3 regions of the Pseudomonas sp. HK3 genome follow, and region 2 is predicted to be linked to each of the others. Evidence: riboswitches for the same ligand, from Rfam matches in the RefSeq annotation. Region 2 holds a riboswitch; each other region holds the start of a gene.
What was found. Region 2 has a riboswitch for cobalamin ahead of ACU6U9_RS00440 (TonB-dependent receptor plug domain-containing protein). Riboswitches for the same ligand answer to the same signal wherever they lie in the genome.

Region 1: linked by a shared signal. The riboswitch ahead of cbiB (adenosylcobinamide-phosphate synthase CbiB) and the one ahead of ACU6U9_RS00440 (TonB-dependent receptor plug domain-containing protein) in region 2 are both predicted to bind cobalamin.
Region 3: linked by a shared signal. The riboswitch ahead of ACU6U9_RS09535 (energy-coupling factor ABC transporter permease) and the one ahead of ACU6U9_RS00440 (TonB-dependent receptor plug domain-containing protein) in region 2 are both predicted to bind cobalamin.

The regions. Positions count from the first base shown of each region.
Region 1 covers NZ_JBREXD010000001.1:1,752,375-1,756,593, forward strand. Annotated here, with positions in the region: gene ACU6U9_RS08170 (malic enzyme-like NAD(P)-binding protein) at 36-1,295, shown strand; cobalamin riboswitch at 1,443-1,604, shown strand; gene cbiB (adenosylcobinamide-phosphate synthase CbiB) at 1,857-2,810, shown strand; gene ACU6U9_RS08180 (ABC transporter ATP-binding protein) at 2,798-3,568, shown strand; gene ACU6U9_RS08185 (FecCD family ABC transporter permease) at 3,561-4,219, shown strand, end outside.
Region 2 covers NZ_JBREXD010000001.1:116,250-120,468, forward strand. Annotated here, with positions in the region: gene ACU6U9_RS00435 (ATP-binding protein) at 1-1,497, shown strand, start outside; cobalamin riboswitch at 1,544-1,765, shown strand; gene ACU6U9_RS00440 (TonB-dependent receptor plug domain-containing protein) at 1,852-3,819, shown strand; gene ACU6U9_RS00445 (hypothetical protein) at 3,835-4,219, shown strand, end outside.
Region 3 covers NZ_JBREXD010000001.1:2,034,890-2,039,108, forward strand. Annotated here, with positions in the region: gene cysE (serine O-acetyltransferase) at 2-763, shown strand; gene ACU6U9_RS09530 (glutathione S-transferase N-terminal domain-containing protein) at 888-2,132, shown strand; cobalamin riboswitch at 2,154-2,371, shown strand; gene ACU6U9_RS09535 (energy-coupling factor ABC transporter permease) at 2,642-3,322, shown strand; gene ACU6U9_RS09540 (ATP-binding protein) at 3,334-4,219, shown strand, end outside.

The sequences.
Region 1 (4,219 bases), 1.6 Mb from region 2:
AGGTTGGTGAAAACTAACTAACGGAATTTGTCAGAATGTCAGATTTTAAGCAAGATGCATTAGATTACCATCAGTTCCCGAAACCTGGGAAAATCAGCGTAGAGCTTTCTAAGCCTGCTGAAACTTCACGTGACCTTTCTCTAGCGTACAGCCCGGGTGTGGCTGAGCCAGTTAAGGCGATTGCAGAAGATCCAGAAAATGCTTATAAGTACACTGCCAAAGGCAACCTAGTAGCGGTTATTACAGACGGTTCTGCTATTTTAGGTTTAGGTAACTTAGGTCCTTTAGCTTCTAAGCCTGTTATGGAAGGTAAGTCTCTACTTTTCAAACGTTTTGCTGGTGTTGATTCAATTGATATTGAAGTTGAATCTGAAAGCCCACAAGCGTTCATCGACACCGTTCGTCGCATTGCAAATACCTTCGGCGGTATTAACCTTGAAGATATCAAAGCACCAGAATGTTTTGAAATCGAACGTGTTCTTAAAGAACAGTGCAACATCCCAGTTTTCCATGATGACCAACACGGCACAGCGATCGTAACGGTTGCGGGTATGTTGAACGCACTTGAAATTCAAGGCAAAAAAATTGAAGACGCTAGCATGGTTGTATTAGGTGCGGGCGCAGCTGCAATTTCTTGTTCTAAGCTGCTAATCAGCGCAGGCATGAAACCAGCCAACATTTACATGCTTGACCGTAAGGGTGTTATCCACTCAGGTCGTGAAGATCTAAATCAATATAAAGCTATGTTTGCTGTTGAAACGGACAAACGTACTTTAGAAGACGCAATGGACGGTGCTGATATCTTCCTTGGTCTTTCTGGTCCTGATCTATTGGCACCTGAGCTGTTAGCGAAAATGGCTCCAAACCCAATCGTGTTTGCTTGTTCTAACCCTGATCCAGAAATCGCGCCAGCACTTGCTCATGAAGTACGTGATGACTTGATCATGTCAACGGGTCGTTCTGATTACCCGAACCAAGTAAACAATGTACTAGGTTTCCCATTCATCTTCCGTGGTGCACTTGACGTTCGTTCAACGGCTATCAACGAAGAGATGAAACTAGCAGCGGCTTATGCCATTGCTAAGTTAGCAAAAGAGCCTGTTACTCAAGAAGTGTTAACAGCTTACGGCGTTGACTCTATGGAATTCGGTAAAGAATACATCATCCCTAAAGCGACGGATTCTCGTCTTTTAGGTATCGTATCAAATGCAGTAGCACAAGCGGCTGTTGATACTGGTGTTGCTGCTTTGCCTATGCCAGCTAACTACCCGCTTAAGTCTATTTCAGACATCTAAGAAGGCGAGTAAAATGCTAGCAGCATTGTAAATGCTGCCTAAAAAGAAACCCAAATGCTTCGCGGTATTTGGGTTTTTTTATGGGGCTCTGTTTGACGGATAACTGGGTTGAGTCATGTGTGTCTGAATTGACCCATAGTTTAAAACAACGTATAACAGCGCCACATGTTATTTGATGCCAAGCATCATCAGGGAATACGGTGAGCCGACTATATTGGTCAGGTAAGTCCGTAACTGTACCCGCAACTGTAAGGGCCTTACTGTTTAGTAAGGCTTAAGTCAGATACCTGAAATAACACTGTATTGAACCGGGCGGGGATTACCTGGCAATGATCTTTTCACGTTTGGTGTGATGCCATTTGTTTTTCTGATCTGTCTATTATCCCGGTTTAGCGTTCGCCTTTGCTAATGGAGCCGTGATGACACGTATAGTATTTTCTGCCGTTCTTCTTTGTTTTTTATACGAGCAGGTTTCTTTGTTCGCATGCAGTCTATTGCAAAGCTTGTTTGTAATAAAAAACCATGTGTTAGCAACGGCATTTTTAAACGGTCAATAATCAAATGCCTTTACTCCTTGAAAGCGCCATTATTATTTTAAGTGCCCTCATTTTAGATGCCTTATGTGGAGAGGTAAAACGCTTCCATCCGTTGGTGATATTTGGTCATTATGTAACGCGTTGTGAGCAGTTTTTTTATCCTAAAAAAGAAGTGAAACAAGCGGCCATATTAATGCGTGGTATGTTGTCTTGGTGTGCCGCGGTATGCGTACCGACAAGTCTTTTATTGAGTGTGTATGTGATAAGCCCAGATTGGCTGCAAACTTTATTGAGTGTGATTGTGTTGTATTTTGCCATTGGCGCACGCAGTTTATCTGAGCACGGTAATGAGGTAGCAAAACCATTGTTCGCTAATGATATGCTTAAAGCGCGAGAACAGCTTAGCATGATAGTGAGCCGAGATACTCAAGATTTAAATGAGACACAAATTAGCAGCGCCACCGTCGAAACCATCACCGAAAATACTCACGATGCCGTCATCGCCCCTATTTTTTGGTTTTTAGCGTTGGGTGTCGCTGGTGTTATTGTATTTCGCTTAGCCAATACATTGGATGCCATGTGGGGCTACCGCAATGCGCGCTATGAGTACTTTGGTAAATTCAGCGCACGAGTGGATGATGTATTGGGCTGGCCCAGTGCTAGGCTTACAGTGGGTTTGTTTATAATAATTAGTGTCTTAAAAGGCCGTATTAAAGGTGTACTGCGCATTAATACATGGGCGCGTAGCTGGTATAGCCCAAATGCCGGGCCGGTGATGGCGGCAGGGGCATTTGCATTGAATGTACGTTTAGGCGGCCCAGCCCCTTATCACGGTGTGCTAAAATCTCGGCCTTGGTTGGGTGATGGTGAGCAGCCTAAGGCCGCACACATAAAACAATCAATATTATTAATGTACCAAAGCAGTTATGTTTTGGTTTGTATTTTATTCGCAGTGGGCGCCATACAATGGCTTTATTAACAGCGCAAAATCTTAGTTGGCTGGTGAGTGATAACGCCATTGTCAAAGATGTGAGCTTTAGCATTAACAAAGGCCAATTTGTGGGATTAATCGGCCCTAATGGTGCAGGAAAGTCCAGTTTGATGCGCTGCTTGTATCGGGTAAACGCGCCTACGTCTGGCCACGTTTTATTTGAAAAAAATGATGTGTGGCAGTTATCGGCAAAAGATAATGCAAAAAATATGTCGGTTATTTTGCAAGAACACAGTGATCATTTAGGTTTAACCGTGCGCGATGTGGTGTCGCAAGGCTTAACCCCTCATAAAAAGTTATTCCAATGGGATGATGAAAAAGACGCGGCACAAATAGATGCAATAATGCAGCAAATGGACATTACCGAATTAAAGCGTAAGCCGTTTCAATTATTATCCGGTGGTGAAAAACAACGGGTCATGCTGGCCCGTGCATTAGCGCAAAATACTGAATTGCTCATCATGGATGAACCCACCAATCATTTAGATGTTCATTACCAAACCGATATGATGGCCAAGGTGAAATCGTTAAATAAAACCATACTGGCGTCGTTTCATGATTTAAATTTAGCGGCCGCGTTTTGCGATTACATCTTAGTGTTAGATAAAGGCCAGCTAGTGGCCAGTGGCACGCCAACACAAGTACTAACACAAACATTGATTAATAATGTGTTTCGCACTCATACCATGGTTGATACGCACCCTGTCAATGGTCATCCAAGAATTACTTACCAATATCATGATTAAATTATTCAGTTATATTTTCATAGGGTTTTGCATTGTATTAATCAGTGCGGTGATGGCTGTGAGTTTTGGTGCGGCCAATATTTCAAGTGGCGATGTGTTATCGGTTTTATTTAGTCTAGTGGGCGGTGAAAGTGATGTGTCTGATATTAAGCAGCGTATTATTCTTGAACTGCGCATTCCTCGTTTGATTCTTGCTTTTTTAACGGGTGCGGGTTTGTCATTAGCCGGTGCTGTGTTACAAACCGTCACCCGTAACCCATTAGCCGACCCCTATTTATTTGGTATTGCATCGGGCGCATCGTTTGGTGCGGTATTGGTGATAGCTTCTATTAGTGGCGGTGCCGGTTGGGCAGTTGGCCAGATGAGTATTACCACAGGCGCATTTATAGGTGCCGCGTTTTCAGTTTTAATTGTTTTGAGTTTAGCGGGGCGCGGCGTGCAAATTGAACGCATGCTACTGGCCGGTGTGGCATCGTCGTTTATGTTCAGTGCGGGCACCAGTTTGGTGTTATATGCATCTGACCCAGAAGCGGCGGCGTCATTATTGTTTTGGACATTAGGCAGTTTTACTCGCGCAAATTGGAATAACTTATTGGTACCAAGTGTTGTGATTATGAGTTGCTTGGTTTTATTTTTAGGGTATTCACGTGC
Region 2 (4,219 bases):
ATTAATCGCCTAATTATTCGGCCGATATTTTCTTTAACCGATACCACGAATGAAATCGCCATGGAACAAAACTATGGCCTGCGTGCTCGTCGTTTTTACCCTGATGAAATTGGCACACTGGCAGAGAATTTCAACTATATGCTTAATCGCATTGAACAAGATGACATGATGCTACGCCAAGAAAAAGAAAAAGCGGAGCAAGCTAGACAGCGAGCATTAGAGCTTTCAAAAAAAATGCATGACACCAATGCTCGCTTAGGTTTTGAAGTAAAAGTAAGAGCGCGAGTTGAACATAAACTTACTGATTTCCAGCACTACCTCAATAATATTATTGACTCGATGCCCAGTGCCATTATTGCAATTGATCATGAACTAAAAGTCACACAATGGAATAAAGGTGCCACTCAAATTACACATATAAAACGGGATGATGCTATTTATCAGCCGTTGGAAGAGTCCTGTGGTTTTCTATTTACTTACCTTACCCTGATAACCAACTCACTTGAGAAAAAAGTCATCAATAAAGTTGAACGTATCTCGTTTGATTTTAAAGGACAAAAAAGCATTTTGGATTTAACCATTTATCCACTTGATGACACCACGCACTCAGGCGCAGTTATCCGCATTGATGACGTCACTCAGCGAACCCAAATGGAAGACATGATGGTGCAATCTGAGAAAATGATGTCACTTGGTGGGTTAGCGGCCGGCATGGCTCACGAAATTAATAACCCGCTGGGGGCGATTGTTCAAACCGTACAAAACATCAAACGTCGCTTAAACCCTGATATAAGAAAAAATATTGAAAGCGCTGAAGAAGTCGGCGATAGCATGGAAAATATTCGAGCGTATATCGAAAAGCGAGGCATATTCTCTTTCTTAAATAATATATCCCAAGCCGGTGAACGCGCCTCAACCATCGTTAACAACATGTTGCAATTTAGCCGCCAGAGCCCTAAAAAGTTACAACCCCAAAATTTGCATCACATTATTGATCGCTCTATTAGCATTGCTAAAAACGAATATAGTTTAAGTAAAGGTTATGATTTTAAAGCCATTGACCTGATAAAAGATTTTGATCTGACCTTAATGGATGTGCCTTGTATTCCATCAGAGATCGAGCAAGTCATACTGAACCTTTTAAAAAATGCCGCACAAGCATTACAAGACTACAAACAGACAAAAGAATTTGACTTAGACTGGTATAGTCAAATTCAAATCAGTACCCGCAAAAATAACCAAATGGCCGAATTAATCATTGAAGACAATGGCCCAGGTATGGATGAAGACACCACTCGTCATATATTTGAACCCTTCTTTACCACCAAGGAAGTCGGTATGGGTACAGGCCTTGGGCTATCCGTCTCATTTTTCATTATTACCAACCATCACCTTGGGCAAATGCGCGTTCAAAGCAGCATAGGCAACGGCACTCGCTTCACCATCATGCTGCCATTTGCGAGCCAAGAACAAACCACTAACAGCACCCCAGCCTAGCCCTAGGCAAGGTGAATCGCCTTGACCTTTAGCTCATGCTTTCGTAGTATGCGCGCTACTTTTAGGTGCTTTGACTGTTATCTTAGGTCAAAGTTAAACGGGAAACTGGTGCCCCTGTAGACCCTACAGCCACTCCAGTGCTGCCCCCGCAACGGTAAACAACTTAGATTTAACACACTGCCACTGAGCAAGCTTGGGAAGGCGTTAAATCATGAATCGTAAGGTTTGAGTTGTGAGCCCGGATACCGGCCTAATCATCTATAAACTGTAGTTGCGGTGGGCGACGAAGTGGCAGCACGTTCTATATTTTTCATTTGCTGGTTACTTACTGTTGTCTAACCTTGGTTGGTTAGTGTGAAACTTATTAGTCATTTACCTCTGTTATTCTGTTTGAGCTTAATGCTATTGCCATGTGTATCTGCCGCTAAAGATGCACAATTGGATAAAATTGAAATAACTGGGAATAACTCAACGACCAATAGTGCTCTTAATCAGCAATTTTATTCTAGGGACTATTTTATAGGGAAGTTCCAAAATTTATCTGACGTCTTACAGCTCACACCAGGTGTTCAAGTAAGACGATCCTCATATGGGAATCCTCCCAAAATATCCATTCGCGGCTCAACTCATAAACAAGTCACCTTTATTATTGATGGCCAAGTGATCAATACGGCACAATCAGGCTCTTTTAATGTTGACTTAATTCCACTACAACAAATTGAGTCTATTGAAGTATTGCAGTCTGGGAACTCTAGTGGGGTTCAGGCAATCGGTGGCATCATATCAATCACAACAATATCACCTAAAAATAAAAACAATGTATCTCTATCCACTGGTAGCTTTAGCCATAAAGAAATAGGCGTTTCATTATCAGGTAAAGTGCACGGCAACTTAATCATTAGCGCCAATCATGCGTCAAATTCTGGAGACTATGAATACCCTGTACCTTCACCAATTGATGATCCTAATGATAAAAATAGAATTGAAAAAATAAAGAACAATCAATACAAAAATAAATCGATCTTACTTAAATGGAACAACCACAAGTTAGAAAACTTAAATGTGGACCTTAAAACTCAGTATACTGACACTGAAAAAAACATTCCAAACTTCCAAATGAACGATAACGGAAACAATGCATTCCTAGAAGAAAAAAAGTGGTCTCATGATATCGGTTTAAAATGGGATATTAGTAAGCACCTTTCATCACAAACAAACGCTGGAATATCAAAATCAGATGAAAAGTATGAAGATATCAATGGTATTTTAAGTTATACACCAACATCTAATAAGTATGAAAATGAGAACTACTATATATTCGAAAACATATCGCTATTAAAAAACAACTCAATTTATGATATTTCTTTAAACTCCAACACAGAAAAATACAGTGAAGATAAAACACTCATTCTAGATAGTAAAAAATGTACCAGCTCTATATCTGTATGTGATGCTATTGCCAAACAAAATAAAACCTCAATCACATTAAGTTACAGCTATATTGCATCAGGATTTGATACATCCATAAACATCAATAATACGTGGCTAAATAGGGTACAAGATAATCGTACCGGCGTTTCATCAGAAAATGAAATCAATCAAGAATTCAATACTTGGGGGCTCTATTACCAGAGTCGTAATTGGCCCATAGGGAACTTACGATTAGATATCGGCAAGGGTATTCGACTCCCCTCATTATTTGAACTATTCGGAGATAGAGGTTTATTAAAAAGTAACCCTAGTATTCTTCCTGAGAGTTCAATTAATCGCAGCCTCGAATTTACATTTAATGAAGTAAAAATTGATAGCACTGATATTAATATTGCAACCAGTATTTATACAAAAGAAATTAGCGATGCAATCGTACCGATATATTCAGGGTTTGTTGGTAGCTATAGCAACACTTCATCGGCAGATATTATTGGTTATCAAGTAAATATAACTATCAATAAAGAAAATATAGGTTTTTCGCTTCAAAAAACGGTACAAGATAGTTCAACAGAGTCGTTAATAAAGTCATTTAACGATAAAAAGTTAGCAGGTATATTTCATGAAAAAACAATTTATAGCATGATTTGGAACATCAATAAATACTCTAATATTTCTTTAACACATCAAACTGAATCTGGGCTTTACATTGATATGGCCAACCTTAATCCTAGTATCAAGAATCAAACCACAGGATTCAAGTTCAGTTATGCTATCGAAAATAGTTCTTTTAATCTGTCAGTTAACAACTTATTTGACAATGAATATTATGACCAAAATAACCGCCCGGTTATTGATCGAAATATCTCATTGAATGTTCAACACCAATTTTAAATGGAGAATAACATCATGATAAATAAACTAAAAATATACACTATAATAATAGCTGTATTATTTGTATCAGCTTGCGGTAGCGATGATCGATCAAATGTAGAAACACCTAAACTTCCAGAAACACCTGAAACACCTGAAACACCTGAAACACCAGAAACACCTGCATGTGATGATGATTTTAATTTAGCAATACAAACAGTTGCACCAAATTATGGGGCAAGTAGTGCAGTCGCACTTGGGTGTTCTAGCACCGCAACCATCACTGATTCATTACTCATCAAAGGGGACAGTGATTATTCTATCTCTACAGGCCGTGATAGCTTTTATCATATCGGACGTAGTGGTATTGATACCATTGCAAAATATCAGTTTGAAACCAGTAACTTACAAGATTGGGAGT
Region 3 (4,219 bases), 1.9 Mb from region 2:
TGTGTTTAAACACATCCGAGAAGATATCGCATGCGTCTTTGATCGAGACCCAGCGGCACGCAACACATTCGAAGTGCTAACGACGTATCCGGGCTTGCATGCTCTGATGCATTACCGTTTAGCGAATTGGTGTTGGAAGCATGGTTTGCAGTACTTAGCACGCATGATTAGCTTTTTTAGTCGCTGGTTCACTGGCATCGAAATTCACCCTGGTGCCACCATCGGTCGTCGTTTCTTTATTGATCATGGCATGGGCGTGGTTATTGGAGAGACCGCTGAAATAGGCGACAACGTGACCTTGTATCACGGTGTCACATTAGGTGGCACATCGTGGAATAAAGGTAAGCGTCACCCAACATTACGTGATGGTGTGGTGGTGGGTGCGGGTGCAAAAGTACTGGGGCCTGTTGAGATTGGCGAAAATGGCCGTGTTGGTTCCAATGCGGTTGTCACCAAAGATGTGCCAGCAGGTGCAACGGCGGTGGGTATTCCTGGACGAGTCATTGTGAAAAAAGCCGATACCGAAGTTGATCGTCGTCGTCAGGCGATGGCCACCAAAATTGGTTTTGATGCTTATGGTATGACAGACGAAATGCCAGACCCGATTGCGCGTTCAATCCATAACTTGCTTGATCATATGCAGGCAGTGGATGAGAAAATTGAACGCATGAGTACGGCACTTGGCGAGCTTGGCCATAAAGAATGCACGGGTCAGTTGCCAAAACTGAAAACTGAGCTGGATGAAATCAGTGACACTAAATAATACATAAAAGAACGATACCGTATTGCACGGTATCGTTTATTTTTTTGAGTGTGCTTTTAAACTAGCCTCAATAATAAAATGTGTAATAGACTGACAAGATAATAACAATTAGAAAGCCTCTGTCATGTCTCACTCGTACGAACAATCCTCCGTTAGACAATCAAATATTCAAACCGCTTGGATTTTATCTGGGTCAGAATTATCGCCATTTCATTTGAAAGTTGCGGCGATGCTCAACGCTAAAAAAATTCCATTTCGGGATTTTCCAAGCCAGGGTCACACGTTAGAAAACCTGAGGGTTCAACTGCGCATTAAATTGCTTAAGGTTGGCATGCTTAAATTGACGTACCCTGAATTTACAGAATATGACGAGTTTCCTTTGGTGCCTTTTTTGTTCGGCTCTAATGGAGAGAATCTTTATGACTCATCAGCGATTGCAACGTGGCTAGATCAGAATACGAATACAACCAGTGTGGTTAAAGTCGGCAGTGAAAAAAAAGTACACTTTTTAATTCAATTGATCGATGAATACTTTGATGAGTTTGGCCTATACATGGTACACCATAGTCGTTGGAAAACATCGGCAATCGATAATACCGCAGGACGGCGGTTGGCCAATGAAATGCCTGCGATGTTTGCACCGTTTTGCTCTGTGATCGATGATTTTTTTAGCCGTCGTCAAATTAGACGTTTACCGTATTTATTCAGCGTTGCACCAACAGGTTTTTCTATAGGTGGTTTAAATAAAAAGAAACAGCCCCCAAGTCATGATCACTTTCCGGCAACTCATGACCTTATTGAACAAAGTTATTTAAATATATTAAATGCGTTAGAACCTATCTTTAAGCGTCGTCCTTATTTGTTTGGTCATCAATTTACCCTAGCCGATGCGAGCCTGTATGGTCAGCTTGGTATGAACTTAACTGACCCCAGCGTAGCAAGATGGATTAAAGCAACAGCCCCACATGTTTTTGCTTGGTTGAATAAAATTCATCAAGGTGACTTTTCAGAAAATAAACCTGAAAGTGCATTAATTATTGATGAAGATTTAAACCCATTATTGCAAGAAATCGTTCGAATATTTTACCCCTTGATGCAACAAAATGAAGCCGCTTATATGCAGCACAAAGACGCGGGCGAAACACAATTTAATGAAGCCGCTTTTTGGCGAAACAAATCCCTTTATCAGGGGGCGCTTGATGGCCAGCCGTTTGCCAGTGTCGCCAAAAGCTTTCAAGTGAAAACATGGCGACAAATCAAACACAGCTGGCAGCAGCTTGATTCAACAGACAAGGCCGATTTAAGCGAGCAATTCTTAGGCATTAACATGCAAGTGAATGCTAGCGAAAGCACAGTTAACGGCGCCTGATTGACACAATGCTCTTATTTGCATACCCTTCGTGCGTCGAGTGCCCGGCCTTTGTGTCGGGTTAAAAGGGAAGAACGGTTTAAGTCCGTCGCTGCCTCCGCAACTGTAAGTGTCTGATCTTAATAGATCAAAATTGCCTTTAGGCTAAGCTGTTATCCACTGGAACTGACATTCCGGGAAGGGTATTCACGCTGAATAATGACACAAGCCAGGAGACCTGCTTGATACCAACTTCAATGATATTCGGAAGGAATATAGAAGTCGTTCGGCAGGTCAGGTACCGAATACACACCAGCTTAAGTCGTCGTTTCACCTAGGTGAAAGGGTTGTGGCTTAAGTCGACTCCGATCTTTTGTTCGTCGCGCATCGCGTTTGGGGATTCCCCAGTGCACGTTGGTGCACCAAGCAAAAGGGCCCATGATAATTATGGGCTGACTTTATTTTTGATTCCGATTTGTTGTGAAACCATCAACAAGTGTCTGGCTATTGTTAGCCTAAAGGAATCAGTCATGCATATTGAGCCACACGTCGTAACGGGCGCCAAACTATTACTCAGCTATGGCACTGCCTTGACTGTTTTTGCTTATGCCGCAAAACAATCATGGGACCAGATTCAACACCAAGGCGCAGCATCATTTGTCATCAAAAGCCTGCTAACCACGTTATTGGTATTGGCATTTTTTGAAGTTCTGCCCCGCCACAGCGTGGGGGTTTCCGAAGTGCATTTCATTTTAGGCTCAACGTTATTTTTATTATTTGGTGTAGCACCGGCTGCACTGGGTTTAGCGGCTGGGTTATTGGTGCAAGGTCTGTTCTTGGCGCCATTTGATTTGCCTCAATACGGCATGAATCTCACCACCTTATTGGCCCCCTTATTTGCTATGGCGTGGGTGGCGAAAACAATTATTCCCGCCAATCTTGCCTATAAAGATCTTACTTACGCGCAAACCTTTAAATTATCAGTGATGTATCAAGGGGGCATTGTCAGCTGGGTTGCATTCTGGGCGGTATATGGTCAAGGCATTGGAGCCGAAAACCTAATGAATGTGGCGTCTTTTTGCGCAGCGTACAGCTTAGTTATATTAATTGAGCCCTTAATTGATCTTGGTTTATTAGCACTGGCAAAAACCTTACACGGTTTGCAACACATGCCTATCTTTGAACGCCGTTTGTATCGCGCGACGGTCTAGGTGTATCTGTTGTGTCTAATTCTAATATAAACATGTCGTTTCCGTTTTGTGCTGTAACGGGCCAACGTGAATTTAAACAAGCACTGATCTTGGCCGCTATTAATCCAGCCATTGGTGGGGTGTTGGTCAGTGGCCCTCGTGGCAGTGCAAAGACGACTTTGGCCCGTGCCTTGGTTGATATCTTACCGTCGCAAGGTGTGTCGCCGGTGTTTGTTAACTTACCTTTAGGGGCAAGTGACGATCGTGTTTTAGGCTCGTTTGATTTACAGCGAGTGCTGCACGATAAACAAGTCATGTTTAAACCTGGGTTATTAGCCTCTGCCCATGGTGGGATTTTATACATAGACGAAGTGAATCTGCTTAACGATGGTTTAGTGGACGTATTACTGGATGTGTCGGCCAGCGGTATTAATCGTGTTGAGCGAGATGGTTTGAGCCATGAGCATGCTGCCCAATTTTTATTATTAGGCACCATGAACCCTGATGAGGGCGAGCTACGACCTCAATTACAAGACAGGTTTGGTTTAGCGGTTGAACTGCATAATGAGATGAGTATTGAGCAACGGGTTGAAGTGGTTGAGCGCCGAGAGGGATTTGATACAGAGCCGCTCGCATTTGTGTCGCAATGGTTAACGGAACAGGAGACGCTTAAACAAAACATTGAAAGCGCACAATTGCGTTTGCCCAGTATTACGTGTTCTGCCAGTGTGCGTACCGAGATTGCCAAGCGTTGCCACGAGGCAGGCGTTGATGGTTTGCGTGCCGACATTGTGATGTATCGCGCGGCGCTTGCCCATTGTGCATGGTCTCAACGAGCAGCAATCAACCTCGACGATATTAACGCGGTAGAAGCCTTAGTGCTCAACCACCGTCGCCAACAAAACACCAACCAGCAAA